One region of the Clostridium sp. CM042 genome, then DNA from elsewhere that is predicted to be linked to it. Evidence: riboswitches for the same ligand, from Rfam matches in the RefSeq annotation. Region 1 holds a riboswitch; each other region holds the start of a gene.
The links. Region 1 has a riboswitch for thiamine pyrophosphate ahead of thiD (bifunctional hydroxymethylpyrimidine kinase/phosphomethylpyrimidine kinase). Riboswitches for the same ligand answer to the same signal wherever they lie in the genome.
Positions count from the first base shown of each region.

Region 2: another riboswitch for thiamine pyrophosphate. It lies ahead of thiT (energy-coupled thiamine transporter ThiT); the one in region 1 lies ahead of thiD (bifunctional hydroxymethylpyrimidine kinase/phosphomethylpyrimidine kinase).
Region 3: another riboswitch for thiamine pyrophosphate. It lies ahead of ACWJJ7_RS04190 (MTH1187 family thiamine-binding protein); the one in region 1 lies ahead of thiD (bifunctional hydroxymethylpyrimidine kinase/phosphomethylpyrimidine kinase).
Region 4: another riboswitch for thiamine pyrophosphate. It lies ahead of tenA (thiaminase II); the one in region 1 lies ahead of thiD (bifunctional hydroxymethylpyrimidine kinase/phosphomethylpyrimidine kinase).

Region 1 is NZ_CM143646.1:1,505,085-1,512,638, reverse strand. It holds gene ACWJJ7_RS07175 (AI-2E family transporter) at 1-962, opposite strand, end outside; gene ACWJJ7_RS07170 (50S ribosomal protein L25) at 1,477-2,064, shown strand; gene ACWJJ7_RS07165 (hypothetical protein) at 2,237-2,524, shown strand; gene ACWJJ7_RS07160 (hypothetical protein) at 2,644-3,003, opposite strand; gene glpK (glycerol kinase GlpK) at 3,328-4,818, shown strand; TPP riboswitch at 4,935-5,045, shown strand; gene thiD (bifunctional hydroxymethylpyrimidine kinase/phosphomethylpyrimidine kinase) at 5,170-5,994, shown strand; gene cytX (putative hydroxymethylpyrimidine transporter CytX) at 5,987-7,201, shown strand; gene thiM (hydroxyethylthiazole kinase) at 7,180-7,554, shown strand, end outside.
Region 2 is NZ_CM143646.1:1,844,829-1,852,382, forward strand. It holds gene ACWJJ7_RS08665 (sugar O-acetyltransferase) at 1-153, shown strand, start outside; gene ybaK (Cys-tRNA(Pro) deacylase) at 241-711, opposite strand; gene yjeM (glutamate/gamma-aminobutyrate family transporter YjeM) at 945-2,474, shown strand; SAM riboswitch class I at 2,870-2,981, shown strand; gene metA (homoserine O-acetyltransferase MetA) at 3,094-4,011, shown strand; gene ACWJJ7_RS08685 (polysaccharide deacetylase family protein) at 4,054-4,917, opposite strand; TPP riboswitch at 5,259-5,363, shown strand; gene thiT (energy-coupled thiamine transporter ThiT) at 5,451-6,092, shown strand; gene ACWJJ7_RS08695 (L-lactate MFS transporter) at 6,295-7,485, opposite strand.
Region 3 is NZ_CM143646.1:880,131-887,684, forward strand. It holds gene ACWJJ7_RS04170 (helicase-related protein) at 1-1,271, opposite strand, end outside; gene ACWJJ7_RS04175 (ABC transporter ATP-binding protein) at 1,395-2,150, opposite strand; gene ACWJJ7_RS04180 (ABC transporter substrate-binding protein) at 2,131-3,135, opposite strand; gene ACWJJ7_RS04185 (ABC transporter permease) at 3,175-3,951, opposite strand; gene ACWJJ7_RS04190 (MTH1187 family thiamine-binding protein) at 3,923-4,213, opposite strand; TPP riboswitch at 4,326-4,435, opposite strand; gene ACWJJ7_RS04195 (hypothetical protein) at 4,522-4,833, opposite strand; gene ACWJJ7_RS04200 (patatin-like phospholipase family protein) at 4,969-5,979, shown strand; gene ACWJJ7_RS04205 (ParA family protein) at 6,036-6,251, shown strand; gene ACWJJ7_RS04210 (hypothetical protein) at 6,238-6,585, shown strand; partial or broken gene ACWJJ7_RS04215 (alpha/beta hydrolase) at 6,961-7,500, opposite strand.
Region 4 is NZ_CM143646.1:700,686-708,239, forward strand. It holds gene ACWJJ7_RS03325 (IS4 family transposase) at 1-747, opposite strand, end outside; gene ACWJJ7_RS03330 (GatB/YqeY domain-containing protein) at 940-1,380, opposite strand; gene tenA (thiaminase II) at 1,526-2,179, opposite strand; TPP riboswitch at 2,307-2,406, opposite strand; gene ACWJJ7_RS03340 (polysaccharide deacetylase family protein) at 2,520-3,443, opposite strand; gene spoIVA (stage IV sporulation protein A) at 3,651-5,129, opposite strand; gene ACWJJ7_RS03350 (NAD(P)H-dependent glycerol-3-phosphate dehydrogenase) at 5,276-6,268, opposite strand; gene der (ribosome biogenesis GTPase Der) at 6,270-7,554, opposite strand, start outside.

The DNA of each region.
Region 1 (7,554 bases):
AGTGGACTAATCCCAACCTTATCTCCAATAATTTTTGGAGATATGAACCACCCATCAATATTGCTTAAGGTTGTAATAAATAGTACCAACTGTACACATTTCATTGGACTAAAGAAGATTGTTATTATAACAGCGGGAACCATTCCTATGATATTTCCAAAATAAGGGATCATATTTGTTACCCCTATTACTAAACTAAAAGGCAGAGCGTAAGGTATTTTTAATATCGTAAATCCTATAAAAGTAATAGTACCAAAAATAATAGAGTCAATCATTTTACCAACAAAATATTTTTTAAAAGTAGTATTAACTATTTTTAAAAAATCAATTATTTTAATAGCAACTGTTTCATTTAAAATGGAATAAGTAAACTTTTTAAGATTGAAAATAATAGATTCTTTGTCCATTAAGAAGTAAATTGAAATTACAATTCCAGACATTAATTTCATAAAGAAAGAACCCAAACCCATTAGGTAATCAATTATAATTTGAAAACCGGGGCTAAAATATGCAGATACATCCTTATTAAAAGTACTAAGGTAACTATTTAAGTAAGAAGTAGCATCAAATTTGTTTAATAGTTCATTTTTAGATAAAAAATTGGTAGACCATTTATATGCTTTATTTGCAAAGTGAGGGATATTATTAAATAAATCAACGGAACTTTTAATAATATTAGGAGTGAATAAAGTGACTATTAAGATTATTAGACCTATAAATATTGTATAAATTATGCATATGCTATAAATTCTTTTCATTTTTGTTCTCTTTTCAATAAACACCATAAGTGGGTTAAGCAAATAAGCTATAACGAAACCCCAAATAAAATAAGTAAGTAAAGAAAAAAAGTTATTTAATATTGAACCTATATTTTCAACGTTATTTACTATTCTATAAAGTAGAAGAGTAATTATAATAATAGGGACAAGTTGTATATAGGGTATCTTTTTATATTTAATCAATGCAATTCCTCCAATCAATGTTTAGAGCACTTATTATAAATTCACTATACAATTATATATATGTAATAAAAATTAGCTTATTTAATTATATCATTCTTAAAACAATTTATTAATATTCATTTTTGAAAAATTTAACGACATTTTAGAAATCGGTAATACGCCTTACAATTTCTGTTTGCAAACATGTGCAATAATGTGTTATAATACAGTTATATTTAAATACTAATGTTATCTTTTAGGTAGTGATGCTGATTTTTTTTATTTATTTGTATAAATAATGGATATAACATGGAAATTCAATAAATATATTTATAAAAACATGAAAGACAGCAGGGTAGTTCATGTTGTCTTTTAATGTTTATAATTATGTACTTTGAATTTTCAAGTAATTGTAGTTAAAAAAATCATATCATTTTAAAGTTCAAGACAAATTTTAGTGAAAATTATTATTGGTAACATATGTACATAAAATAATAAACAGAAAGGCTTTATAAGCCAAGAGGAGTGAATTATTATGGAAGAAATGATTTTGGATGCATTTGAAAGAATTCCAACAAATAAAAAATTTGTAGAAGAAGGTTTTATTGCAGGTGTAATGTATGGTGATGGCGTTAAGGAAGCAACTCCTATGAAGGTTCAAGAAGTAGAACTAATAAACATTCTTAGAAAACATGGTTCTAATGCTAAAATATGGATTAAATATGGAGAAGATAAGAAATTTGGACTTATAAAAGAAATTCAAAGACATCCTGTAACAGCAAAAATTAGCCACATAGACGTACAACTTGTTTCAAAAGATCATGAAATAAAAATGCAATTACCTATTTCTTTCAAGGGAGAAGCGAATGTAACTGACAATCTACTTGAGTTGAAGGTTTATAAAACTGAGATAGATGTTTTTGGAAGCATGGGCATATTGCCTGATGGAGTAAGTGTTGATATATCACAAAAAAAACTTGGAGACACAATTACAATAAAAGATTTTGATTTAAATAAACAAATAAAAGTTACTGATGATGAAAATCAAATTTACGCAGCTATATCACAATTGAAAGAAGAAGTTGTAGCTGAAGCAGTTGTTGCTGAACCTGAAGCTAAATAATAATAAAATAGTAATTATTTAATGATAAAAGGATGAACATAAAAAGTTCATCCTTTTATGCTATTATGGATAAAATTTAAAATGTTTTGATAAAGTAAGAAAAAGAGTATAAGTAAATAGTATTATCCTATTAAATAGATACTCTTTATTGGTAGAATTAGGAGGCAAAAGAATGGCAAATATATTGAGATATTCAAAAAAACAATTAGAGAGAACATTAAAAGATTTCGGAAAGAGAGAAAATATAGGTTCTAATGACACATCTGAGTGGATAAGACTAATAAACGATTTTATATATGAATTTGAACTAAAGTCTGAAGTTAATGAAGAGGATAAACTTTCTATAACAACTAGCAAAGAAGAACAAGTCGTAATTGAAAAAATGATGTATGCACTAGAAGGTACAAAAACTTCTTTGAATTATATTTTTGATGGTAATATTACTTATATAGAAGAATAGGTTAATATAACAATAAAACAAATCTTAAGGGAAGTCATTTAATTAAATGGCTTCCCTTAAGAAATATCATATCATTAAAAAATTATTAAATGTAATCTAAAGAACATATAAATAAAAGTTTATTTTGAACTAGTACCTTTATTTGCATATGATTGGTTATTTAACTTTTTTGTCTCTTCTAAGGTAGCATCACTAGTGCTACTACTCATATTAGACATTCCAGCACTTGATTGACTATTTAATTGTTTTGTTTCTGCTAAAGTAGAGTCACTGGTGCTGCTAGACATATTAGACATACTGGAATTTGAAACACCACTAGTACCTTTATTTGCAGATGATTCATTATTTAATTGTACTGTCTCTTGTAGAGTAGAATCACTAGTACTACTAGACATACCAGCATTTGCGTAAGAGCTTGAACCTCCATTAGCTGCTGATTGTTTATTTAATTGTTTTGTTTCTTCTAAATTGTTATTCATAAGTAATCTCCCTTCTAATATAAAAATTACACTGTATTATCCAGCACAGTATATAGTTTACCCATTTTGTTTTAAAATATAGATGAAAATATTGAGAGTTTTTTGATTTAAAAAATTTAAAGAATAAAGCTAAACTGTGAAGTTTATAAGTTATATTGCAATAACTATAATAATCAGTTATACTAAATATAATGATATATATTAAATGGCAGAGAAAATGAGCCGCGTTATTATGAAGTATTATGCTTTGTTTTGACGTGCTTTTTTATTTATCAATATGTAAACGATTGAATAAGACTAATTTCAAAAAGGAGTTTTGCTAAAATGGCTAAATATATAATGGCACTTGATCAAGGAACAACCAGTTCAAGATGTATTCTATTCAATGAAAAGGGACTTATTGTAACTTCCGCTCAAAAAGAATTTACTCAGATTTTCCCGCAAGCAGCTTGGGTAGAACATGATCCAATGGAGATATGGTCAAGTCAAATTAGCGTTGCAACAGAAGCGATGGCTAAAGTTAATGCTACGGCGTCTGATATAGCAGCAATAGGTATTACAAATCAAAGAGAAACTACTGTAGTTTGGGACAGGCGAACGGGAATTCCAGTATATAATGCAATTGTATGGCAATGTAGAAGAACAGCTGAGACTTGTGATGAATTAACGCAAAAAGGTTTCGATAAAGTTGTTAGAGCTAAAACTGGACTTATTTTAGATGCTTATTTTTCTGGAACAAAAATAAAATGGATATTGGACAATGTAGAAGGCGCTAGAGCGGAAGCTGAAGCAGGCAATTTATTGTTTGGTAATATAGATACTTGGTTAATTTGGAATTTAACAAAAGGAAAAACATATGTAACGGACTATTCTAATGCTTCAAGAACAATGCTATTTAATATTCATAAACTTACATGGGATGATGAAATACTCGAAACATTAAATATACCAAAATCAATGCTTCCAGAGGTTAAACCTTCAAGTCATGTATATGGATATACAGAGAGTTCATTGTTTGGAGGAGAAATTCCAATTGCTGGAGCTGCAGGAGATCAACAAGCAGCATTATTTGGACAAACTTGCTATTCACCAGGAACAGCTAAAAATACTTATGGTACAGGATGCTTCATGCTTATGAATACAGGGGACAAAGCAATTGAATCCACACAAGGATTGCTTACGACAATCGCTTGGGGAATAGATGGAAAAGTACAGTATGCACTTGAAGGCAGTGTATTTATAGCTGGAGCGGCTATACAATGGTTAAGAGATGAGCTACGCATGATTGACAATGCTTGTGACTGTGAAGAATATGCTAATGCGGTAGAAGATACAAATGGAGTATATGTAGTTCCTGCTTTTGTTGGACTTGGAGCACCATATTGGGATCCTTACGCAAGAGGAACAATTGTAGGACTTACAAGAGGAGCAAAGAAAGAACATTTGATAAGAGCAACTCTTGAAGCACTTGCATACCAAACACGTGATGTATTAAAAGCAATGCAAGAAGATTCTGGAATTATACTTACAGAACTTAAAGTAGATGGAGGAGCTTGCAATAACAATTTCTTAATGCAGTTTCAATCTGATATTTTAAATGTTCAAGTAGACAGACCAGAGGTTACTGAAACTACAGCACTCGGTGCAGCTTATCTTGCAGGGCTTGCGGTAGGATATTGGAAGAGTAAAGATGAAGTAGCGGAGCATTGGGCAATATCAAGAAGTTTCAAACCTAGTATGACCGAGGAAAAAAGAAAAGAATTACTTCATGGATGGCATATAGCTGTTAAAAGATCAGGTATAAAACTTGAATAGTAATAACAAGGCATGAATTGTATATAACAATTGTTTATGTTATTATAAGATACATGAAATTACTAACATGATTACTAGTTAAGACATTTCATATTCCTTAGTTTATAAAAAAGAATAACCTAACACAGGGGAGTTGGATAGGCCAACTGAGAGCAAGAACTTTAATTCTTTGACCCTATGACCTGAACTGGGTAATGCCAGCGTAGGAAGTTGTTTATTGGTGTATTATATATAGATTTTTATATATCAAGATAATTTAAACACAAATCCTATGGGTTTGTGTTTTTTTGTTTTATACAAAAGAAAATTGATCTAACATTTAAAAAACAATTATTTTAGGAGGAAATTGATATGAAAAAAGTTTTAACTATAGCAGGTTCTGACAGCTCAGGAGGGGCTGGAGTGCAAGCAGATTTAAAAAGCTTTAGTGCAAATGGCGTATATGGAATGAGTGTCATTACGGCGATAACAGCACAGAATACTAGGGGTGTTTTTGAAGTTAGGGATCTAGACGAGGAAATAATTAAGGCACAAATTGACGCTGTTTTTACAGATATAGATGTAGATGCTGTTAAAATTGGTATGGTATCGAGGATTTCAACTATTGATGCAATAAGTGAGAAATTAAAACAATACAATCCTAAAAACATAGTACTGGATCCCGTAATGATCTCAAAAAGCGGTTATTCACTGTTAAAGCCAGAGTCAAAAACGGCTTTGATTAAAAAACTAATTCCACTAGCATCACTTATTACACCTAATGTTCCAGAGGCTGAGGAAATACTTCGCGAAGTAAATTCAGATGCTTTGGACATAGAAACAGTAGAAGATATGGAAAGTGCAGCAAAAGAAATATACAAGCTAGGATGCAAAAATGTGCTTATAAAAGGTGGACATATGCAGTTCGATGCCATAGATGTGTTTTATGATGGAAGTGAAATTATACATTTTACGTCTAAGAGAATAAATACAAAAAATACTCATGGAACTGGATGTACTTTGTCTTCAGCCATAGCTGCAAATTTAGCGCTTGGCTTTAGCATGAAGGATTCAATAAAAAATTCAAAGCAGTATATAACAACTGCTATAAAGCATTCCTTAGATATTGGGCATGGGGTAGGGCCTACCAATCACTTCTATGAATTATATAAAAAAGCGAGAATGGCAAATGATTAATGATAAGGAAAAACTAGGTTTTTGGACTTTTGTATTTTTATGGTTTGGAGCTGCGGTATCCATTGCTGAAATAATGACGGGAGGATTAATTGCACCCTTAGGATTTAAAATAGGGATAATAGTAATTTTACTAGGACATTTAATTGGCACCGGAATATTGATACTAGGTGGCATCATCGGAACTAGGGAAAAAGTGCCAGCAATGACTTCAACCAATATTTCTTTTGGAGTATATAGTACCTATTTATTTTCAATTTTAAATATACTTCAACTAATTGGTTGGACAGCAGTTATGATAAAGGTAGCAGCGAGTTTTGTAAACTTAATAACTCAAAGTTTATGGGGTTTTGATAATGGATTAGTATGTATCATTCTAATAGGAGTACTCACAGTATTATGGCTTTGTTTTGGAAATGCAGGTATGAAAAAATTAAATATTACAGCTGTATCTTTGCTTTTTATACTTACATTGGTACTTGGAACAATTATCTTCAAAGATAAAACATTACTACTAAAAGCAAGTACTGGAGGAATATCTTTTGGACGTGCACTAGAATTCAGTATAATTATGCCTCTTTCTTGGCTACCTTTAATTGCAGATTATACTAGATTTGCAAAAAGTGAAAAACAAGGAGCTTGTGGAAGCTTCATAGGTTATTTTTTAGGGAGTTCATGGATGTTTATTATAGGCCTCGGGGCTACTATAGTTTCGAATAATTCAGATCCTTCAGCTATGATGCTTGCTGTAAATTTAGGAATGGCGGCTCTCGGGATAGTAGTGTTATCTACAGTAACCACCACATTTTTAGATGTGTATTCAGCAGGAGTTTCTTTCTTAAACATTATGCCAAAGCTCAGTGAAAAAAAAGTTGGTATTGTCATGACAATTATTGGGACACTGGCAGCGATTATACTTCCTATAGAAAATTATGAGGGCTTTTTATATGCTATAGGATCAGTTTTTGCACCATTATTTGCAATTTTGATTACTGATTATTTTATAATAAAGAAAAATACAAAGCTGCAATCTAGTGTACTTATAAATTGGGGAGCAATCCTTGTATGGATTATAGGAATAGTAATTTACTATAGTTTTATAAAACTTGATTTTGTACTAGGGGCTACAGTGCCTGTTATGATTATTACAGGATTTATATATACAATAAGTTGGAGGATGATGTCTAAATGGAAATTAATAAGAAAATAGTTGAATTACTAAACAATTTAAAAGAAAAGAACCCATTGGTACACCAAATAACAAATTATGTTACTATTAATGATTGTGCTAATATTACACTAGCTATTGGTGGATCACCAGTTATGGCGGAGGATATCCATGAAGTTTCTGAGATGGTATCACTGGCGTCTTCACTTGTTATAAATATAGGAACATTAAATAGTGTAATTATAGAGTCTATGATTGAGGCAGGAAAAATGGCAAATGAATTAAATATACCTGTTATCCTAGATCCTGTTGGAGTAGGAGCAACAACTTATAGAACAGAAACTTGTAAAAGAATTATAAGTGAAGTGAAATTAGCGGTTATTCGTGGAAATTTA
Region 2 (7,554 bases), 340 kb from region 1:
AATGTATGGATTGGCGGTGGATCTATAATAAATCCTGGTGTAACTATTGGAGATAATAGCGTAATAGGTTCTGGTAGCGTGGTTACAAAAAATATTCCAGCTAATGTTATCGCTGTTGGAAACCCTTGTAGAATAATAAAAAATATTGTTTAATTAATAAAAGTTACTTAATAAATCATAGCGCTTGGTTCAGCGATAATTGAGGTGCTTCACTTAATTCATCATGGAATAATTGTTAGTTTACTTTACTAAAAAAGCAAACTCACCCTCCACAATATTCTTTAATAAATTTGCGTTAATTTCTATTTGAACTCCTATTTTTCCAGCACTTACAATTATCGTTTCTATTTCGAGAGCACTTTTATCAATAAATGTTTTATACTGTTTCTTCATACCTATAGGGGAACACCCCCCTCTAACATATCCTGTAACCTTTTGAAGATCCTTTAAATCTAACATTTCTATTCTTTTCTCGTTAGTTACTTTAGCTACTTTCTTAAAGTCTATTTCTTCTCTAACTGGAATTACAATTACATAAATATTTTTAGAAATTCCATGTGTCACTAAAGTTTTATAGACATACTTTTCATCTCTACCTATCTTATTTGCCACAGACACTCCATCTATTTTATCATCTTTGATATCATAAGTTATAACATTGTATTCTACATTCACTTTATCTAAAATTCGCATAGCATTTGTTTTTATCATCATTTTCCCCTTTATTTAAATGGATTTACAATAAAACGATAGTTTCAAAGCTTCCTTTATTATATCCTCTTTTCTTACCTTATGCACTATTTACCTAAGCACTATAGTATACATTCTACTAATTCCTAATTATTAACTGAAATTTATTTTTTTGCCATTGAATTTTCTGGAAATTGTTATATAATGATATTAGTAAAGTAAATTAAATCGTCTACATTAAAGGGGGAAAAAACATGTCAGAAAAAGTTAAAAATACTAAACATTTAACATTGGTATCATTAGTTTTAATGATTTTCACTTCAGTTTATGGCTTTAACAACATCCCCAGATCATTTTATAAAATGGGATATGCTGCCATACCATGGTATATCTTATCAGGAATAACATTTTTTATTCCTTTTGCTTTCATGCTAGCTGAGTTTGGTGCAGCTTTCAAGGACGAAAAAGGTGGAATCTACTCATGGATGGAAAAATCAGTGGGAGCCAAATTTGCTTTTATGGCAACGTTTATGTGGTACGCATCTTATGTAATCTGGATGGTTAACGTTGCATCAGGAGTATGGGTCCCAATATCAAATGCAATATTTGGTAAAGATACAACACAGACTTGGGCCTTATTTGGAATAACTGGATTAACTGGCCCTAAAACTCTCGGACTACTTGGAATACTTTGGATAATATTTGTTACAGTTATATCAACTAAGGGATTAGATAAAATTAAGAAGGTAACTTCACTAGGTGGCACTGCAGTTGCATTGTTAAACGTAGTCTTATTAGTCGGATCACTACTAGTCCTTATAGGAAATCATGGCCAGTTAGCTCAGCCAATAGTTGGGCTTAATTCATTCATATCTTCGCCAGATCCTGCTTATAGCGGAAATATGATTTCATCATTTGCTTTCGTAGTATTTGCTATATTTGCTTATGGTGGTATCGAAGTTGTCGGAGGACTAGTTGACGAAACAGAAAATGCTGAAAAAAACTTCCCTAAGGGTGTTGTTATTTCAGCAATTATTATCTCAGTTGGATACGCACTTGGAATATTCCTTGTTGGTATATTTACTAACTGGTCAAAGGTTATGACTGGCAACGGCGTTCACTTAGGTAATGTTGGTTATGTGGTAATGAGCAACCTAGGATATTCTCTTGGTAGTGCATTCGGTGCAAGCGAAGCAACGAGCATGGCTATGGCGCATGGAGTAGCTAGATTCGTTGGAATTTCAATGTTCTTAGCTTTAGCCGGTGCATTCTTTACATTAATGTTTTCACCACTAAAACAATTAATTGAAGGTACTCCAGCTAAATTATGGCCTGGAAAAATGGCAGAAATGAAAAACGGAATGCCTCAAAGGGCTATGTGGATTCAAGCTGTAATAGTTTGTGTTATGATTGCTCTTGTATCCTTTGGTGGAGAGAATATGTCTGGTTTTTTCGTTGTGTTAGTAGCAATGACAAACGTAGCTATGACTCTTCCATACATGTTTATAGCTTTTGCTTTTGCACCATTTAAGAAAAATAAAGATATTATCAAGCCTTTTGAAATATTCAAAACCGACAAGAGTGCTTTAATATGGACAATAATAGTTATGTTCACTGTTGGCTTTGCAAATTTCTTCTCAATAATACAACCAGCACTGGAAGGAAAATTAGCTATAACACTTTGGAGTATAGCTGGTCCAATATTCTTTGCGGCTGTCGCCTGGGTAATGTATAGCAGCTATGAAAAAAAATATTTGAATAAAAAACATACCATTTGTAAATAAGAATTTTAAATAAGTCTATGCTGAATTAAAAAGATGATTTCTGTATTATTGACAGAAATCATCTTTTTAATTTTCACATTAAAATCAAATAATTTCCTCAACAAATAATATTATTATTATTATTATTATTATTATTATTATTCCATTTACCTGATTTCATGTAGAATATACAAATGATAGTTCCAACTGACTTCCTCCTAAAATAAAAAAATGCTGGATAAGGCAGTTGGCTTTATCCAACCATCTTATCAAGCATATAATTATCTATATACCCTACGATGGACGGTAGCAATAGTAACACATATGTGCAATATTGTCAAAAATAAAATTAAGACATTTTTAACTATTGACAATTACTTTTATGAGTAATATACTAAGCAATAACAACTGAATACAACTTATCCAGAGCGGCAGAGGGACTGGCCCGATGATGCCCGACAACCAGCATTCTTAAGTGGAGTGCAATGGTGTCAATTCCATCAGATTATAAAATCTGAAAGATAAGGACGATAGCAAATTTTATGATACAATTTTATTGTTTATTAAAGTTAATCATGCTGCTTTCCTTATAGGAAAGCAGCTTTTTTTTAGAAAATGCCTTATTACAAGGAGGATGTAAATGCCAATAAAAATACCTGACAATCTCCCAGCATTTAAAACTTTAAATAAAGAGAACATTTTTACTATTACAGAGCACTGTTCATTTCACCAAGATATTCGGCCTTTAAAAATTGTGATTTTAAACCTTATGCCAACAAAAATCGATACTGAAACGCAAATTTTAAGACTCCTTGGGAACTCTCCACTACAGATTGATATAGTTCTTCTTCACCCAGCAAGCCATGCATGTAAAAATATATCGCAGGAACATTTAATTAAATTTTATAATACTTTTGAAGAAATAAAGAATTCTAAATTTGATGGAATGATAATAACGGGAGCCCCAATTGAAAGTGTTCCCTTTGAAGAAGTGGATTACTGGGATGAACTAAAAAAAATTATGGAATGGAGTGTTCACAATGTATACTCTACCTTACATATTTGTTGGGGTGCTCAAGCAGGACTTCATTATCATTACGGAGTGCAAAAACATAAACTTGATAGTAAAGTATTTGGAGTATTTAAACATAAAATAACAAAACAAAATGTTAAACTTTTGAGTGGATTTGACGATGAATTTTATGTTCCACATTCAAGACATACTGAAATAAGAAAAGTTGATATTGATAAAATAGATGAGCTTGAAATTTTATCAGAATCTGAGGAATCAGGAATTTACATTGTATCAGCAAAAAAGGGACGCCAAATTTTTATAACCGGGCATTCAGAGTATGATCCATTAACGTTAAAAAACGAATATGACAGGGATATAGCAAACGGATTAAATATAAATGTTCCAGAAAATTATTATCCAAAAGACGATCCATTAAAAACGCCTATCGTAAAATGGAGAGGTCACTCAAGTTTGCTTTTTTTAAACTGGTTAAATTATTATGTTTATCAGGAGACACCTTACAATTTGGTGTACCTAGAATAACATATATAAAAGCGGGCCCCTAGTAACTTAGGGACCCGACTTTTAATTTGTATTAGAAATTCGTTTTTTAAATTCTTCCCTATCATGGAATGAACTTATATATACTCTATGTAATGAAAGTATACCGTCATTTTTGGAAGACCATCTGCCGTCAGTGCTGAAAGCCATTGTGTAACCAGCTTCGCGCACGGCCTCAATTGAAGTTTTGCTGTATCCGCCATAAGGGTAGGAAAAGAATTTTATTTGTTTATTTAATATTTTTTCTAAATCTTTTTTAGATTTAACTAAAGTTTCTAGTTGTTTATCCTTAGGCATCTCTTTTAAATTTTCATGCTTTACGGTATGACTTCCTATTTCTACTCCATATTTCTCCATCTCTACAAGTTGTTTAGAAGTCAAATAGTTAGGACTTTTATCAATGCTAGCAGTAATAACAAAAATTGTTGCTTTAAAATTATATTTTTTCAAAACAGGGAACATATCCGTATAATTATCTTCATACCCATCATCAAAAGTAAGAACTACAGATTTTTCAGGTATTGGTATATCCTTAATAAGATAATCATATAAATCAGTAAGTGTAATAGTGTAATAACCATTATCTTTTAAATATTTAAATTGCTCCTCTAATTTTTTAGCAGGAAGACGGATAGGATTATCTTTTTCGTAAGCAATTGAGTGGTACATTAAAACTGGAACGCTCTTTCCTGAAGCCTTCATAACAGCAGTCTTGTCAAAAGCGGGTATCGAAGAGGTTTGAGCTGGTTCAGCCGGTTTAATGGGTTCAACTACAGTGCTTGGTATAACTGGGGCAGTTTTTTTTATTGTAGCAGTCTTAGATCTTGAACAGCCTAAAAGAGACATTAAAATAATGAGTGTAAATATTAAAAATATTTTTTTTCTCATAATAACCTCCTTGTATGTATTTTTTGGAAACACATATTATTTTTTAATCTTGATCACCTAATACAAAACCCCTTAATAATAAATTCCCTGGGTATTTTGTAACCCTAATGCTAAATTGATCACCTTACATTTATTAACTTTATACCATCCAGATTATAAAATCAATCTTTTCCGGTATTTTCTTTATTTTATTATTTCCCCCTCCGATTTGTAAATTTAAAATTAACTGCTTCCCTCACTACAATAATTGATAGGCTATGCATAAGGCTTATATATTAAATATTTAAAACCGGTTGTAAAATATAATATATTGCTATATAATTAAATGATAATAATAATAATATATGTGCTAGGGGTGCCTAATGGCTGAGATATGAATATTTAATTCATTGACCCTTATACCTGATCTGGATAATACCAGCGGAGGAAAGCGGTTATGATGTATAAGTACATTAACTATATTCCTTTTGTGAATATAGTTTTTTTTGTTTTTACCATAATACTTCTGTAGCACAATACATGGAGGCTATAAAATGACTTTTAACGAAAGAATCGCTGAAATTACAAAAACTCCCATTAATCTTTTTGCACTATTGGGAGTTCTCTTATTAATCTTTGCAGTTTTGAAAGTTAGGAAAATTAAATTTACTACGCAGATGATAACTTTAGTTGGTATATCTCTTGCATTATCTACTGTATTGCAGTTTATTACAATTCTAAAATTACCACAAGGTGGTAGAATTACTGCTGGAAGCATGGTTCCAATCATACTTGCATCTTTATTTTATGGTCCTGAAGTTGGTTTTTTAACAGGTTTTTTATTCGGAATTATTAATTTTTTAGTAGAGCCCTTCGCACTCCATCCAGTGCAAGTACTATTTGATTATCCGCTTCCTTTTATGGCTATTGGAATAGTTGGTTACTTTAGATCACGTGATACTAAGGGCATACTTATTGGCGTAGTCGTAGCAATGCTAGCTAGATTTGCATGCCATTTCATATCTGGAGTAGTGTTCTTCGGAAGCTATGCTCCAAAGGGAACTTCTGTTTATTTATACTCCCTTTTATATAACGGTTCATACCTAAGTGTGGAAACCATTATCACCTGTGTAATTATTGGACTTCTACCTTTAAAACGATTATCAAAGTTAGCTATAACCAAAGTTCTAAATTAACCTCAAAATATATCTACTACCTACTTCAGGTTTTTCTTCAACCAAAAATTATACTAATACATTATTCTGTTCATCATGAAGTTTACTGTATTATATTTAATGCTACGTAATATAATATTACGTAGCATTAAATATAATAACTTTGAAATTACTATCACTCATTTCTTAACTCTAGCCCACTAAAATCAGCAATTGTGTTAGATTATGTTTTAATCATTCTTTGAGATGAAAGAATACCCATAATACATAAACCAATTATAAAATAAAAGATATAATTATAATTCGCAAGGATATCCATTAGAAGTCCCGAAACTAACACCCCGATAATGGCTCCTATACCATATGCCGTAAACACAACACCATAATTCTCACTATAATGTTTTGTTCCATACATATCAATAGTTGAAGTAGGCGCTATAGCTAACCATCCTCCAAGATTAAACCAAAATATCGAAAACGCTATACTAAATAATGCTAAACTACCTTCATTTGCCACTAGCATTAATAATGCTGCAATAATAATTAGTGCGTAAGAAATTAGCATGGCATTTTTAGACGAGTACTTATCCGTAATCAATCCAAATATAGGTCTACCTATTCCATTAAAAACTGCAAATACGATCATTAATAAAGCTACTGTTTTGGGGGATAGCTTTATTAGTTCTACACCAACATTACTTGTCATTCCAATTAACATTAGTCCAATCATTGATCCAATCATAAAATTTACATATAGCCCTTTAAAGTTTTTTGATTTAATCATTTTAGCAGTATTCGTACCATTCATATGAATTTTTGTGCTTGAAGTTGTTTCAAGACTTTTACTTTCCACCTCAGACGGATATCTAAATGGATACGAAAGCAAAGGTATTATTACCCCAAAAGATACACCTAATATAAGGAAAGCTTTTGTTATTCCATAACTTTCTATTAAATTTCTTGCAAGTGGAGCTGTTATAAGTGGTGACAAACCAAATCCTATTAATACAATACCTACTACTAAGCCTTTTTTTTCTGGAAACCATTTTGCTACTACCGTCATCGGAGCTCCATATGCTATACCTACGCCAGCGCCAATTATTACCCCATATGTTACAGTTAAAATATATATATTTGGTGCATATGCAGATAATATCCATCCTAATGCTACAAGAAGTGCGCCCATAGAAATAATCATTCTTGGACTGTATTTTTCTAAATATTTTCCAGTTATAAACATAAAAAATGAATAAGCTGCTAAAGAAACCATGTAAGGAAAGCCACTTTGAGTAGATCCTATATTAAAAGCCTTTTCAATTGGAATCCTAAAAACACTCCATGAGTATACAGTGCCTAAGCACATCATAATTATAATTCCCAAAATCACATATATCCACCTTTGCTTAAATTTCATATTATCATTCCCTTCGTCTTTTATAATACTTCTCTAAAATTAAAATCAATAAAAAAGCCAATAACAAAA
Region 3 (7,554 bases), 620 kb from region 1:
TCTCTTATAAAATCCTGAGTATTGCCATAAGATGCTACATATCCAACCTCATATATCCCTTTTCTACCTGCCCTTCCCGCAATCTGTTTCACTTCTTGAGAAGTTAAATACCTTATCTCATTACCATCGAATTTTTTAATTTCCATAAATATTATTCTTTTTATAGGAAGATTAACTCCCATACCTATTGCATCAGTGGATATTAAAATTGTGCTTTCCTTGTTAATAAACTGATTGTACTGTTTTTTTCTAACTTCTGGCGGTAAATCTCCATAGATTAAACTTACTTTTATACCTAGGTTTGAGTAATGATAAGCTAGTTCTAACACTTTCTTCTTCGAGAATGTAACAAGTGCATCACCTTCCTCAATACTTTTATATACAAAAGATTTATCTTCCATCACAAGAGGAAGATCTCTTTTATACTCTATAATCTCGTACTCCTCATCGCAATCCTCTATTATTTTTACAAGTAGTTCTTTTGCATTCGTTGCGCCACAAATGTGTACCTCTTTACTTTTCAATCCTAAAACAGCTCTTGTCCAAGCATCTCCCCTCTGGTCGTTATCTATCATTTGAATTTCGTCTATAATACCAACTTCATATTCCTCATTTATATTTAATTTTTCTATAGTACAGCATACATGAGCCGCATCTTCAATGATTATCTCTTCTTCTCCAGTTGCAAGATTACATTTTACACCTTCTCTATTTAATCTCTCAAAATTCTCAAGTGCTAATATTCTTAAGGGAGAAAGATAAATTCCTTTTGTTGCCTCTTTGAGCCGCATCATTGCATTATAGGTTTTCCCAGTATTAGTTTCACCTAAATGGAGATAAAATTTTCTCTTAAATTTCCTTGATCCCTCATATTCATTTTTAGGATTAGATGGAAACACGCGATCAAACTCACTAGATATAATCTCAGGAATATGCTCCGTTATTAACACACTTATAATTCCTGATTTTAAATAGCTTTCACCCTTATTCTTTAAGATGTTCTCAAAATTAAAATTTGTATTATTTTTCTTGTTGTAGTCCTCAACAAGCCTTATTGATATATATTTAAGTAATGCTGAATAATTTTCATGAACTCTTTTATAGTCTTTAAAATTTTCTTTTTTAAACTCATTTAATTCCTTTAGTTTCTTTCTTACCGCAGCTTCATGTTCCCATAGTGCATTTGACTTAGTATGCTTTACTATTTCTTGAATCTGAGCAAACTGACTTTTTACTTTTTTAAAATTCCTGTCTAGTGCTCCCTGTTTCATTTTGTATCCTCCAATATTGAGTCGTTATCATAGTATTTTCTCACAACTACGCATTTCTCATACGTTCCTTAGGTACATAAAAATAAAACACCCAACTTAATTACTTTTAAGCTGGGTATTTTACTATAATGTTTGTAAAATGACTTTCTTTATTTCATTGAATTTTACTGATGTGACTATATCTTTTGTCTTATTTTTAGGTAAATCAACAATTATTTCTTTCTTTATAGTTGCTGGTTTATCTGATAATACATATATTCTATCAGATAAGAATATCGCTTCTTCAATATCATGAGTAATAAATATTATGGTAACTTTTAGCTCTTTAATCACGTCTATTAGCCAATAGTGCATCTTTGCCCTAGTAATTGCATCAAGTGCACCAAAAGGTTCATCCAATAGCATAATATCAGATGAAGACATATATGTTCTAAGTAATGCAGCCCTCTGCCTCATTCCTCCTGAAAGCTGAAAAGGATATTTATATTCGAAGCCAGCAAGTCCAAATGTTTTAAAATGACTAAGCGCCTGAGCTCTTGCCTCTTTTTTAGATTTTCCTTTTATAACAAGAGGTAGCGTAGTGTTATCTACAATATTTTTCCAGGTAAGTAGTAAGTCCTTCTGATGCATATAACTTACTTTTTTAAATCTACCACAGCATTCCTCTCCGTCAATTATAATTTTACCCGCATCTTGATGTAAAAGACCTGATATAATATTAAAAATTGTACTTTTACCACTTCCACTTGGGCCCAGTAAACTTATAAATTCATTCTCTCTTGCATAAAAAGAAACATCCTTTATTATATTCATACTTCCAAAAGTTTTTTTAATATTTTCTACTCTTAATTTTTCATTATTAGTTTGGTAAGTACTCATTAGTAAATGCCTCACTCGCCTTCATATCTTTTCCTATAAGCTTTTTATCTAAAAGAAATTTTGTGTAATTATTCCAAACTGATTCTTTCATTATGCCCCATTTTTGAGCTTCAGCTTTATATTGATCCTTTAAATATTTTTGACTTGCGACGGCAAGATCTTCATCTGTCTCCGGTGCATTTTTCAGTAAAACCTTAGCACTTTCCTCAGGTTTTTCCATGCTGTATTCATATCCTTTTGTAACTGCTTTTAAAAATTTCTTTGCCGTTTCGGGATCCGCTTTTAATTTGTTCTCATTAGCTATAATTACTGGAGTATAATAATCTAAATCTTTATTTAATTTTCCAATATCAATATAGTCAATAGGAATATTTTTAAGCTTTGCTTCTATTCCTGTCCATCCATAAAATACCCATTCAATATCAATATTTTTCTTAGTTACAGCAAAGAAATCTTCTGATCCTGCATCCACCATCTTTAGTTTCGAAAAATCTGCATTATCTTTTTCCATAACTGCCTTTAATATTGCATTTTCAGAAGGAGATCCCCATCCGCCATAGGTTTTGCCTTCAAAATCCTTAGGAGATTTAATGTTTTTTTCCTTAGGTGCCGCAAACCCAGAAGTATTATGCTGAATAATAGTGGCTATAGCTTTTATCGGAAGTGGATCTTTAGCAGTTCTAGCATAAGTTACATCTTCTTGATAGCTTACGCCAAAATCTCCTTTGCCCGCTGCAATTAAACTTGCAGTACTCCCCTGCGCTGGCTGAATAATTTGAACGTCAAGTCCTTCTTCTTTAAAATATCCATTATCTTTCGCTACATATAATCCAGTATGATTAGTGTTTGGTATCCAATCTAAAATAACAGTAACCTTTTTTAAAGTTTCTTCCTTCTTTACATCTTCTTTTTTCGCAGCACAACCCACAAATAAAACCGTAGTCATTGAAACTGTTAATAATAATGAAATTACTTTCTTTAGCATAATTTTACCTCCAAATAAAATAATATGTCCTATATAAATTTAGTCATTGTTATCCGCTTTATTTCTAGTCCAAGGAGTAAAAAAATATTGTATTAAGTATAAGAGTCCAAATAGTCCCATGCTTAGCATTACAATAATTATAATTACTGCAAGAACTTTATCAAGTGCATATGAATTTTTAGCTCTAATCATATATACCCCAAGACCCTTATCTCCTCCAAGCCATTCTCCAATAACTGCCCCCATAATACTATAGGTTGCTGCTATTCTAAGGCCCGAAAAAAAATTCACAGTAGAGGCTGGTAGCTTCACCATGGTGAAAATTTGAAACTTACTAGCCCCCATAGTCTTTAAAAGGTTTACCATATCCGCGTCTACTGACTCTAATCCATCAATCAAACTAACAACTATAGGGAAAAAGCACACTAACACTACTACAATAATCTTAGGTAATATTCCAAAACCAAACCATATTATGAAAAGTGGCGCTAGGGCAATAATTGGAACAGTCTGAGATACTACTAAAATTGGATATATGCATTTTTTAATAATTTTTACATTATCCATTAAGATAGCTAAAATTAGTGCAATCAAAATTGATATTGCGAATCCAATCAATGCTTCATATAAAGTCGCATAAATATGCTTAGTAATGCTTGGAACTATATTCACCAAGGTAATAATAATATCTTTTGGTGAAGGCAATATGTATTGTGGAACCTTCCACCTATCTACAGATATCTGCCATATAAAAAGAAATATCAATTGAAAAACTATAGGAATAAGCTTATTTTCTATATTTATATACTTTTTCATTCATAGTCACGCCTTCAGCTTTATAATCGATTTTCACTATAGAAACAACCCTAGATGCTCCATGCTCTACACAAATCTCTTGAGCCTTTTTTACTATATCTAAAAGCTCATCCATTTCGCCTTCCATAGTAGTTTCCATTGGCCCTACCTCATATTTCACTCCGCTAGCCTGAATATACTCTATAACCTTGTCCACTACCGGGTAAATCCTTTCCTCTGCCACCACTGGTATAACTTGAAGACTTACATTTACAACTGACATTTCAATTCCTCCTTAGAATATTATTAAAGTAAAATAAACCCTTTGCTCATATTTAAGCGAAGGGTTCTATAATCGTACAACTTTGCACCATTTATATAGTCATATTTGAAACTAAATTCAAATCATATTTTCCCTCCGCTGGCATTATCCAATTCAGGTTATAAGGGTCGAAACTTAACTGTTTCTTCTCAGACAAAAATATTGACTCCCCTAGTTTTTAATATTAAATTACTTTACACATATATATTACCTAAAATTTCTTATAATGTCAAACCATTAAAAAACGCATCTTTTAATCAGTGCGTTTTTCAATTCGTATTATCCTCAAACTTTTTAATATATTCCTTAAGTTCATCTATCTGTTTTTGCAAATCCTTATTACTATTCTTCGAATTACTATTCTTCGAATTACTATTTCCATTATCTCCAGATTGATTTCCATCCTGCGATTCAAGATTTTGAGTCTGAGCTGCAATTATCAAAATGCTTTGCGCCAAACCGGTTAAAAAATTGCCTAATGCATTTTGTTGGTTAACATTAAACTTAGAAGCAATTATAATCCCTATTATTGTTGCTAATATAGCCAATTCAGAAGGTGTGAATTCTTCTAACTTTTTCATACATTGCCTCTTTTATAAAATCACTATAATATATAGTATTCTTTTCATAGAAAAAAGTGTAACTAAATATTATTTTTTAAATCTATGACGTGAAGATATATTTATTCATATATTACTCATAAAGGAGTGGTATATATGAATATTTACAATAATAGAAAATTTGCAGATATTGTGTTCGAAGGTGGCGGAGTTAAGGGCATCGGTCTTGTAGGCGCCTTAAAAACATTTGAGAATGATGGATATAATTGGAAAAATATTTCAGGAAACTCTGCTGGATCTATTATAGCTGCACTAGTTGCAGTAGGGTACTCTGCTGATGAGATAAAAAAATTAATGCTACAGCTAGACTATACAAAAATTACTGATAAAAGTCATTTTAATATGCCTATATTCTCTGATGCTTACAATCTACTTTTAAAAAAAGGCATTTATAAAGGTGACTATATAAAAAATTGGATTGATGAAGTTTTATCGTATAAACTTAAGCTTGCAAATAGAAAAAAAGTAACCTTTGGAGATTTGATTATTCCAGGGGAAAAAGGTATTCTTCTAAATAATAACAAGTATAAAAGAAAATACAAACTGCATATTATAGCAACGGATATAAGCCGTGGAAAGATGCTAATACTACCAGAAGACATTGCGGAATACGGGATAAATCCTGATGAACTTGAAGTAAGTCTGGCAATAAGAATGAGCATCTCTATTCCCTATTTTTTTCACCCTGTAAACTTATATAATATAAATACTAATAAAAAGTCTCTCATTGTTGATGGCGGTGTTTTAAGCAATTACCCAGTTTGGCTTTTTGATGTGAATGGCGTTCCTCTCTGGCCAACCATCGGTTTTAAACTCGGAGGAAACAAAGAAATACGGGAACATAAAATCACAAATATCTTAAATTTCACTAGCTCAATTATTGAGACCATGCTAGAAGCACAAGATGATATTCATATAAGAGAAATGGATTTCTTGCGTACTGTAAAAATCGATACTCTTGATATTAAAACCACAGATTTTAATATTGGAAATAAAAAAATTATGGAGTTATATAATTCTGGTGAAGTTTGCGCAAAAGAATTTCTTAAAGATTGGGAAGATAATTATAAAAAGCATAGAATCTTTAGAAGTAATTCTTTCAAATAACAATCGTTGATAAAAACACTAATGGAAAACTTGAAATTATGGGAGTACTAATAACTATGTTTAACAGCAGAAAAACCATTGCTAAAAATATCAGAGGAAGTCTTATAGAAGTGTTTGGAGATAAGGTTTTTGATAGTGTTATTAGAGTTGATAGTAAAATAGAGTACAGTCAAGATGCTCAGTCACCAGTAATTTATTTTAATAATAAATGCGATTCTTTCAATGATTACATGAGCTTAAGTAAGGAGATTTTAAATTATGAGCAAAAATAATAACAGTGGAAGCAAAGGGATTTTAAGTGGGCTTAAAAATATTAATTCTAAAGAAGTTAAGAATGAAAATTCTTTAGAACTTAAGAATTTATATTCTTCGGAGGATAATAATGAGGAAGATACTTTATCTGTAAAAAGAAGCTTCGCACAAAAACCATCAACAGTAAGAAAGATTCAAGGATTAAAACCTATGTATGATAATATCAACATAACTTTTAATCAAATAGTAGATGAAGCAATTAACAAATCAATGGAGTTATTTCTTAAAAAACTCCATAAGGGTACAATGTTTATTAAGACGGTTTGTAATACGATAAATCAAATAATGTATTAAGGCACTGGAATGTTTATTTTTATATTCAATCGCAGTCAAAGGATAGTACACATTAGTTTTTCTCTTTAATGATTCACATGAAAACCTGATGTGGCACAAGCTCGTTCGCTGCTCCTAATATAGGTTTAAATAAAATGGAATTAGTAGCCAGTAATCTAGTCTAAATAAACTAACTTACCCAGATTATTAAGTTTTTTTGCTATTTTTCTGTGATATATTTATAATGAAAACGTGGTTTTTTTAATATTAGTATTATTTATAATACATTGAACGTAACAAATCAATATATTATGTTACATTCACTTTGATTTTCATAATTAAGGTTAGTAGGTAATTTAAGAATATTATGAATCTATAGAGAGTGATTTATTATAATTAACAACCATAAAATTTTAGATATTTTTCGATATTTGATTTTATATATTCGACATTGTGATGACCAGGGAATATATTGTTTTGAGATTTTATTCCTTTTTCTTTCAATACTTTATGTAAAATTGAACAGCCTTCATAAAATTCACCTTCATCCTTATCACCAGCATCAAGATAAATATCAATACTAGAAGAAATATTGTTGTTTTTTACAATGTATATTGGATCATATTTCTCCCATGCACCAATGTTTTTATAATATAGTTTAGCATCTTCTTCAAGTTTCAGTTCCAAAGCAGGCATATGTCCGCCTACTTTGGAAAACATATCTTGATGCCGGAATATATTATGAAGAGCTACATAACCACCAGCAGATGCCCCTCCTATGTATCTTCCTTTTCTATTTTTTATAGTGTTGAAAGTTTTATCGGTTAAGGGTATTATCTCTTTTATAAAGTAATCTTCGTACATCCCTAAATTTGTGATTCTATTATTATCTTCAGGATTAGGTACTTCTTTACATATTAAGGATGAATTTACCCCACCCCTCTTAGACGCCAATATATTCATTATTCATTATACTATTAATAATGAATA
Region 4 (7,554 bases), 800 kb from region 1:
GCTTGATTTTTTAGGGGAACCATTCTTATAGTACTCTATATCCTTATTTTCTATATATACTGCTATATTAGGTTTGAGTCTTGATATGTAAAATGCTTCTCTATCTTCTATATCCAAAAAATCTTCAAAATTGAAGTATCCAAGATCTCTTAAAATAAGATCACCAGATTTGATAGTATCTCTTATTTTGCTCCCAAAAGTATTGTCACTTCCCGAACCAGCTCCTACTTGTACATTAAGAAGATTTCCAGATTTCAATTCATATTCTAGTTGTATTTTTACACCTGAAGCTTGAGAGCAGCCGCCAGACCCAGGATAAATATCTTTATAGCTTTCCGGTACTTGAAAAGCAGTAGAATCAAGTATTCTTATTCGTTTGTAATGTTCATCCCATACACTTGGTATACAAGTATTATTCGTTATTGTTTGGAGCAACAGATTCTCAAAAATCTTCTTTAAAAATTCAACACATTTTTCATTTAAACGTTGATCTAATGCTTGATTAGAAATAATTATTCCTATTTTTGCACTAAGTTTTGTACATAAGGTAACAAGTGTATTATTCGCAACCTCTGCATCCATAAAACAGCATAAGCAAATGAATTCCCATGCGCAAATCTTACCTTTTCTTTTCACAAAACCTGTTTCTCTCGCAATTTCTTCAATCTCCTCTTTTGAAAAACATCTTTTAATTTCAGCTGCAAAATGTTTCATATCTTTATCCAATTTTAAGTTTTCTTCTATCATTTGTAAATTACCCCCATTGATGTGTTTTTATTATCTTTTAAATGATAACATTTTTACAAATGGGGGGTTTTATTTTTATAGAATTCTCTTAGCTTGATGGCTATGGAATCTTACCCCTACATATGGGATAAAACTCACTCTTAATTACTAATTTACCTTTAAATTTAAAAGGATATCATTACTCCATTTTTCCTATGCCAATAATTGATTTACAAGGGGATTCACCTTCCTGCCATCATACTTTCCTTTTAACTTAGGCATAACAGCCTTCATAACCTTCCCCATGTCACCCTTTCCACTAAAGTGATTTTCGGCAATAACTTCACTGATAATTATTTTTGCTTCATCGTCACTTAATTGCTTGGGCATATAAAATGTGAACATTTCGATAGCGATTTCTGTTTCAGCTATAATATCTTCTTTACTCGCTTGTTTCGCATAACTAAGAGTTTCATTTAATTGTTTAATTGTTTTCTCAATAATACCAATTAACTCGTCGTCAGAAAGTTCTTTTTTCAAATCCATTTCTTTATATTTAACGTCAGCCATTAAAGTCCTTAAAGCAGTCAGTCTTACCTTATCCCTACTCTTCATATATTTAATAATATCGTCTTTAAATGTTTGTTTTAACATATATGTTGCCTCCTAAATAATTCAGTATTTTTTAACAAGTTATCTTGTTTCTTTATTAAAACTATACTTATATATACATTATACTCTTATAATCTCACTTTAACGACATTTCAGAAGGAAAGTTTCCCAATTTTTTAATCTAATATTAATTATATGCCCTATTCCAAAATTCTAATTCATACATGCATGATTTCATAAAAATAGCTAATAGTTTTTTCTTTTCTACCTCATCTATGTCCTTGCATAAATCATTTATATAACCCAGCCAGTCATTAGTGAATTTTTCAAAATCTTCAGAAGCGTATTCTTCAATCCAAGGATTGAAAAAATTCCCCTCTAGCTTATGTCCATAAGTCTTTTTAATATATTTGCCTATGTAGCTATAACTCCACGTACACGGCATAGTAACAAGGGCAATCTCCTTTAAATCTCCAGTAAGCGCGACACCTTGCATATAGCTTGTATAACTTGTAGTTATTAACTCATATTCACATTTTTCCGTTTCTTTATCAGTTAATCCAAAGCCTTCTAAATATTTTATATGAACAGCTGTTTCATCCTCCATAATTCCTCTTATTGAATTATAATAAAATTTCATCTCGTCCATATTTTTTGCCTTAATTAACCCTACAGAAAATACCTTTGAATATTCTTTTAAATATAGATAATCCTGTATAAGATAGTTTTTAAACTTTTCCTTATCTAAGGTACCTTCTCCTATCTCCTTTATAAATGGATGCTCTAAATATGAATTCCAAAATTCCTTTACCTCTTCAAATATATAATCTGTAAATTTCATACTATTCCACCCTTCTATCGTCATTTAATTTCTCAAACAGTTCTAAGCCCAAAAATGTCTATATTCCATAATGGAATATAGACGTACAGTTTACTCTTAAAAACATTATATAGCTTTACTACTATATAATGTTTTTAATAAGCTTCCCTACGCTGGTATTATCCAAATCAGGTTTAAGGGTCAATAGTAAAACTATCTCTCAGCATAAGGCACCCCTAGCAAATATTCTATTTTCTTTTATTATAACCCTATGTAACCGCTTGTCAACAAAACTTTGTAGTTTTTTTACTAAACAACTTAAAAATAACATGTATAACCTTACATTATTCTATGCTATTTTCTAAGGAAGATCATTCAATGTTTTAAATTCATATCCCTGACTTTTCCACTCTTTAATCAGACTGTCGAGTATTTTTGCATTGGTTTCTGAAACTGCATGCAGTAAACATATCATTCCAGGTTTCGTTTCTTTTAAAAGATTTTTTTTTGCTGTTTCAGGGTTTGGCTGGTTCTTAGGGTCATAATCTTTATAAGCAAGTGTGAAAAAAACTGATTTATAACCAAGCTTTTGAGTGTAATAAAGAGAAAGTTCACTGAAGTCACCCATAGGCGGTCTAAAAAACTTCGACATTTTTAAACCAGAGATATTATTCACAGTAGTTTCGTTTTCTGTAATCTCTGAATTAAAATCCGTTTCATTGGTTATAGAAGGCATAGATTTATGATGCACCGAATGATTTCCTATAATATGGCCTTCATCCATCATTCTTTTTACAAGATCAATATCTTTTGTACCATTAAAAGAACCCGTTACATAGGGTTTTGTTACAAAGAAAGCAGCTTTAACATTGTTAGCTTTTAAAGTATCTAGAATACTTGTTGTATAGCCATTCTCATATCCTTCATCAAAAGTTAGGTAAATTACTTTTGATGAAGTTTCGCCAAAAGCATAAGCATGGTATTTCGATAATAATGTTGAGTTATCTCTTGGTGAATAAGCCCATGACCAGTTAATAGTTTTTGTCTGTAGACTTGAACTATTATCTAATATAATTGGGGAAAATAGTTTTGAACTAATATTAGACTCACTATTATCTTTTAAAGTTGATTTAGAGTTTGTATTTCCATTACTATCCGTTTTAAGACTACTATTTGTTTGCTTTGCATTACTTAAATTTATCTGATTTTGATTTTGTCTGTCATTTGCACAACCACAAAGCGCAAGTGTTAATACTATTAATAACGATATTTTTTTAAATTGCAATTAGATCACCTCTATGTATATTTTAATATACGCTAAACTTCCACATAGCTATTATACCTCTTTTAATAAATTTTATAATATTTTTTGTATGTGCTATTAAACAGAGGTTGTACACTATGTCGACAATTACTCACATAAAAAAAATAAGCTTTGAGCCATAAGGAATACTCCTTATAACTCAAAGCTACTATATACTTAAAAATATTATTATAATATAATGCATATTAAGCTCCCATTACCCTCATTTATAATTCTTTGTAGAGTCTTTTGAATTTTTATTTGAACGTCATCAGGCATCTTAAATAATTTATTTTGAAGGCCTTCTTTAACTAACACTTCTAAAGATTTACCAAACATATTACTCTGCCAAATTTGAGATTTATCATTCTCAAACTGTTCTACAATGGATTTATAGAAATCTTCGCTTTGCTTTTCTGTACCCATAATAGGTGATATTTCTGTTTGTATATCTGCCTTAATAAAGTGAAGAGAAGGTGCAGATGCTTTTAATTTAACTCCATACCTACCACCATGTTGTACAATTTCAGGTTCTTCTAAGGTCATTTCTGAAAGCTGTGGTGCAACTAATCCATAGCCTTTTTCTTTAACATCTTTTAAAGCCTCTGCAATTTTATCATATTCTACTTTAGCTCTAGAGAATTCTCCCATTAATGTTAATAAATCATTTTCTCCTTTTATTTCACACTCACAAGTTTCGCCAAGTATTTTGTAAAATAATTCGTGTTTAGGAATTATATTGACTCTAGCAGTACCTTCTCCCATATTCATTTCATCAAGTATTGCAGAGTCTAAAAAATCAACTTCTTTAAAGCTTAGTAGTGATTTATTTATATCCCTAACTTTAAAAATATCTTTGCACGTATCTTTTAAGAACTTCATAAAGTTAATTTTTACCCAATGCTTAGAACTTAAGTTTTCAATCCATTCTGGCATATCTATGTTAATTTCTTTAACTGGAAATTCTCTAAGAATTCTTTGAAATATATTAGCTATATCCTCCTCTTTCATATTTATAACATCCATGACTTGAACTGGAACATCATATTTTTCTTCTAATCCCCTTGCTAAAACTTGTGTTTCAGGAGCATCTGCATTTTTAGAATTTAATACCATTATGAAAGGTTTATTAATGGATTTAAGTTCATCAACTACCCTTCCTTCTGCTTCTAAATATTCTTCCCTTTCTATACCTGTGATAGAACCATCTGTAGTAATTAAAAGACCAATAGTTGAATGCTCATTTATTACCTTTTTTGTTCCAATCTCTGCTGCTTCCTCAAATGGGATTTCGTAGTCATACCAAGGGGTTGTCACCATTTTAGGCGTCTCTCCTTCAGCGTATCCTACCGCTCCTTTAACAATATACCCAACACAATCAACCATCCTAACTTTGAATTTAGTACCTCCTTCAAACTCAATTTCAACTGCCTCGTTGGGTACAAATTTAGGTTCAGTAGTATGAATCGATTTCCCTGAACCGCTTTGAGGAAGTTCATCTTTTGCTCTTTCTTTCTTATGAGGATTCTCTATGTTAGGAATTACCATAAGCTCCATAAATCTTTTTATAAATGTTGATTTTCCAGTCCTTACAGGCCCCACGACACCTACATAAATATCCCCTTGTGTTCTCTCTGCTATATCTTTATATATATCAAAATTATCCAAGATATACCTCCCAATACTTATTATTATCACTATAAATATATTTTAGAGATCAATGAATTATTACTATAGATTAAAAATATATAAAAAAAACCAATTTTTTATTAACTTCTTAATAAAAAATTGGTCTTTTTATACTAATTTTTTTCTTAAAACTCATCTTTTTTGTTTCTTGACATCAATTCGTATACTCCATATTTAGGGTCTTTACCTTCAAATAATACTTTGTATAACACATCCGTAATAGGCATAGAGATCTGCTCTTTTTCTTTAAGTTCATAGAAGGCTCTTACAGCTTTTATACCCTCTACTACCATTCCTATATCTTCGCATGCTTTTTCCATTGGAACACCCTTTCCAATCAAAATACCAGCTCTTCTATTTCTACTGTGCATACTAGTGCAAGTTACTATAAGATCACCCATACCCGTTAAGCCATAGAATGTTTCAATTCTACCTCCAAGCTTTGTGCCTATTCGTATAATTTCACTCATTCCTCTTGTCATAAGCGCAGCCTTAGCATTGTCACCGTAGCCTATGCCATCAGATACCCCTGCGGCTAGTGCAATAATGTTTTTAACTGCTCCACCTATCTCTACACCAACAATATCTTCATTAGTGTAAATTCTAAATTTACTAGTCATAAATGCATCTTGCACTATGCTGGCATACTCCATTTTTTTAGATGTAACTACTACCGTTGTAGGTATATCTAATGCAACCTCTTCTGCGTGACTAGGACCAGATAGTATTACTATAGGGTTACTTACGATTTCTTCCTCTATAACTTCTGAAATCCTTTTTGCTGAACCCTCTTCGATTCCTTTTGCAATGCTAACCACAATTTGATTTTGTTTTAAATGTGGTGCTATCATCTTACTTAAGCCTCTTATTGCATGTGAAGGCACCGCTAATACAATTAGCTCACTATCACTTATAACCTTTTCTATGTCCGTAAATGCTGTTACTCCTGCTGGCACGATAATGCCTGGTAAATATTTAATGTTTTCTCTCTTAATGTTAATATCATCAATAACACTAAGCTTTCTATCCCAGATATTAACGTTCGTACCTTTTTTGGCAAGCATTATTGATAATGCAGTACCAAAACTCCCACCACCTAAAAAAGCAACTTTTGACATTTTATTCCTTCCTTTCCCTAAATATAAGTCTTATGCCTGTTCCGATAAATTCAAAGCTATTTCTCAATTGATTTTCTAAATATCTTTGATAAGAAAAATGTAGTAAATTTTCATTATTTACAAAGAATACAAATGTTGGTGGTTTAGAGTCTACTTGAGTAACGTAGAATATTTTTAATCTTTTATTTGCCACTGTTGGAGGTTCTTTCATAAGTACAGCCTTATTTACAACTTCATTAAGTATCCCTGTAGAAATTCTTTTTGAATAATTCTCATAACTTTCTTTTACTGTTTTTAATACCTTATGAACTCTTTGGCCTGTTTTAGCGGATATAAATAAATAAGGTGCATATGTCATGAAATTTAATCCTGCTTGCAATTTTTGTTTATATTCAAGCATAGTTTTTGTATCTTTTTCAATAAGATCCCATTTATTCACTATAACAAAAATTGCTTTTTTCATCTCATGAGCATAACCTATAATTTTCTCATCTTGATCACTTAATTCATCCGTGGCATCAAGAATAAGTATAACTACATCAGCTCTCTCAACAGCAGCTAATGATCTAATAACACTATACCTTTCAATTCCTTCTTCTACTTTACTTTTTCTTCTTATTCCTGCAGTATCTATAAGAATAAATTTACCTTCTTCAGTTTCTATTTTACTATCAATAGCATCTCTTGTAGTACCTGCAATATCAGTTACTATATTTCTTTCTTCTCCAATTATTTTATTTATAAGCGATGATTTACCAACATTCGGCTTACCTACCACTGCAACTTGAATATATTCTTCATCTTCTGTGTTTGAATAAACACTTTCAAAATGGGCTACTACTTCATCTAGCATATCTCCAATTCCAAGGGCTTGAGTTGCAGAAATAGCTATAGGAGTCCCTATACCTAAATTATAGAATTCAAAGGCATTAGCTTCTAGTTCAAGATGGTCTATTTTATTTACTACGAGTACTATCGCTTTTTTGCTTTGTCTAAGCATCTGTGCTACTTCAGTATCCGCACCTGTAAGTCCTTGTTTACCATCTACAATAAATATTATAACATCTGCTGTTTCTATAGCTATTTGTGCCTGTCTTCTCATTTGAGCTAAAATAATATCTTGACTTTCAATTTCGATACCGCCTGTATCAATTAATGTGAAATTGTGTCTAAGCCAATCTGCATCTGCATATACTCTGTCTCTTGTTACACCTGGTTTATCATCAACTATTGAAATTCTTTTACCTGCTAACTTATTAAATAATGTAGATTTTCCTACATTGGGT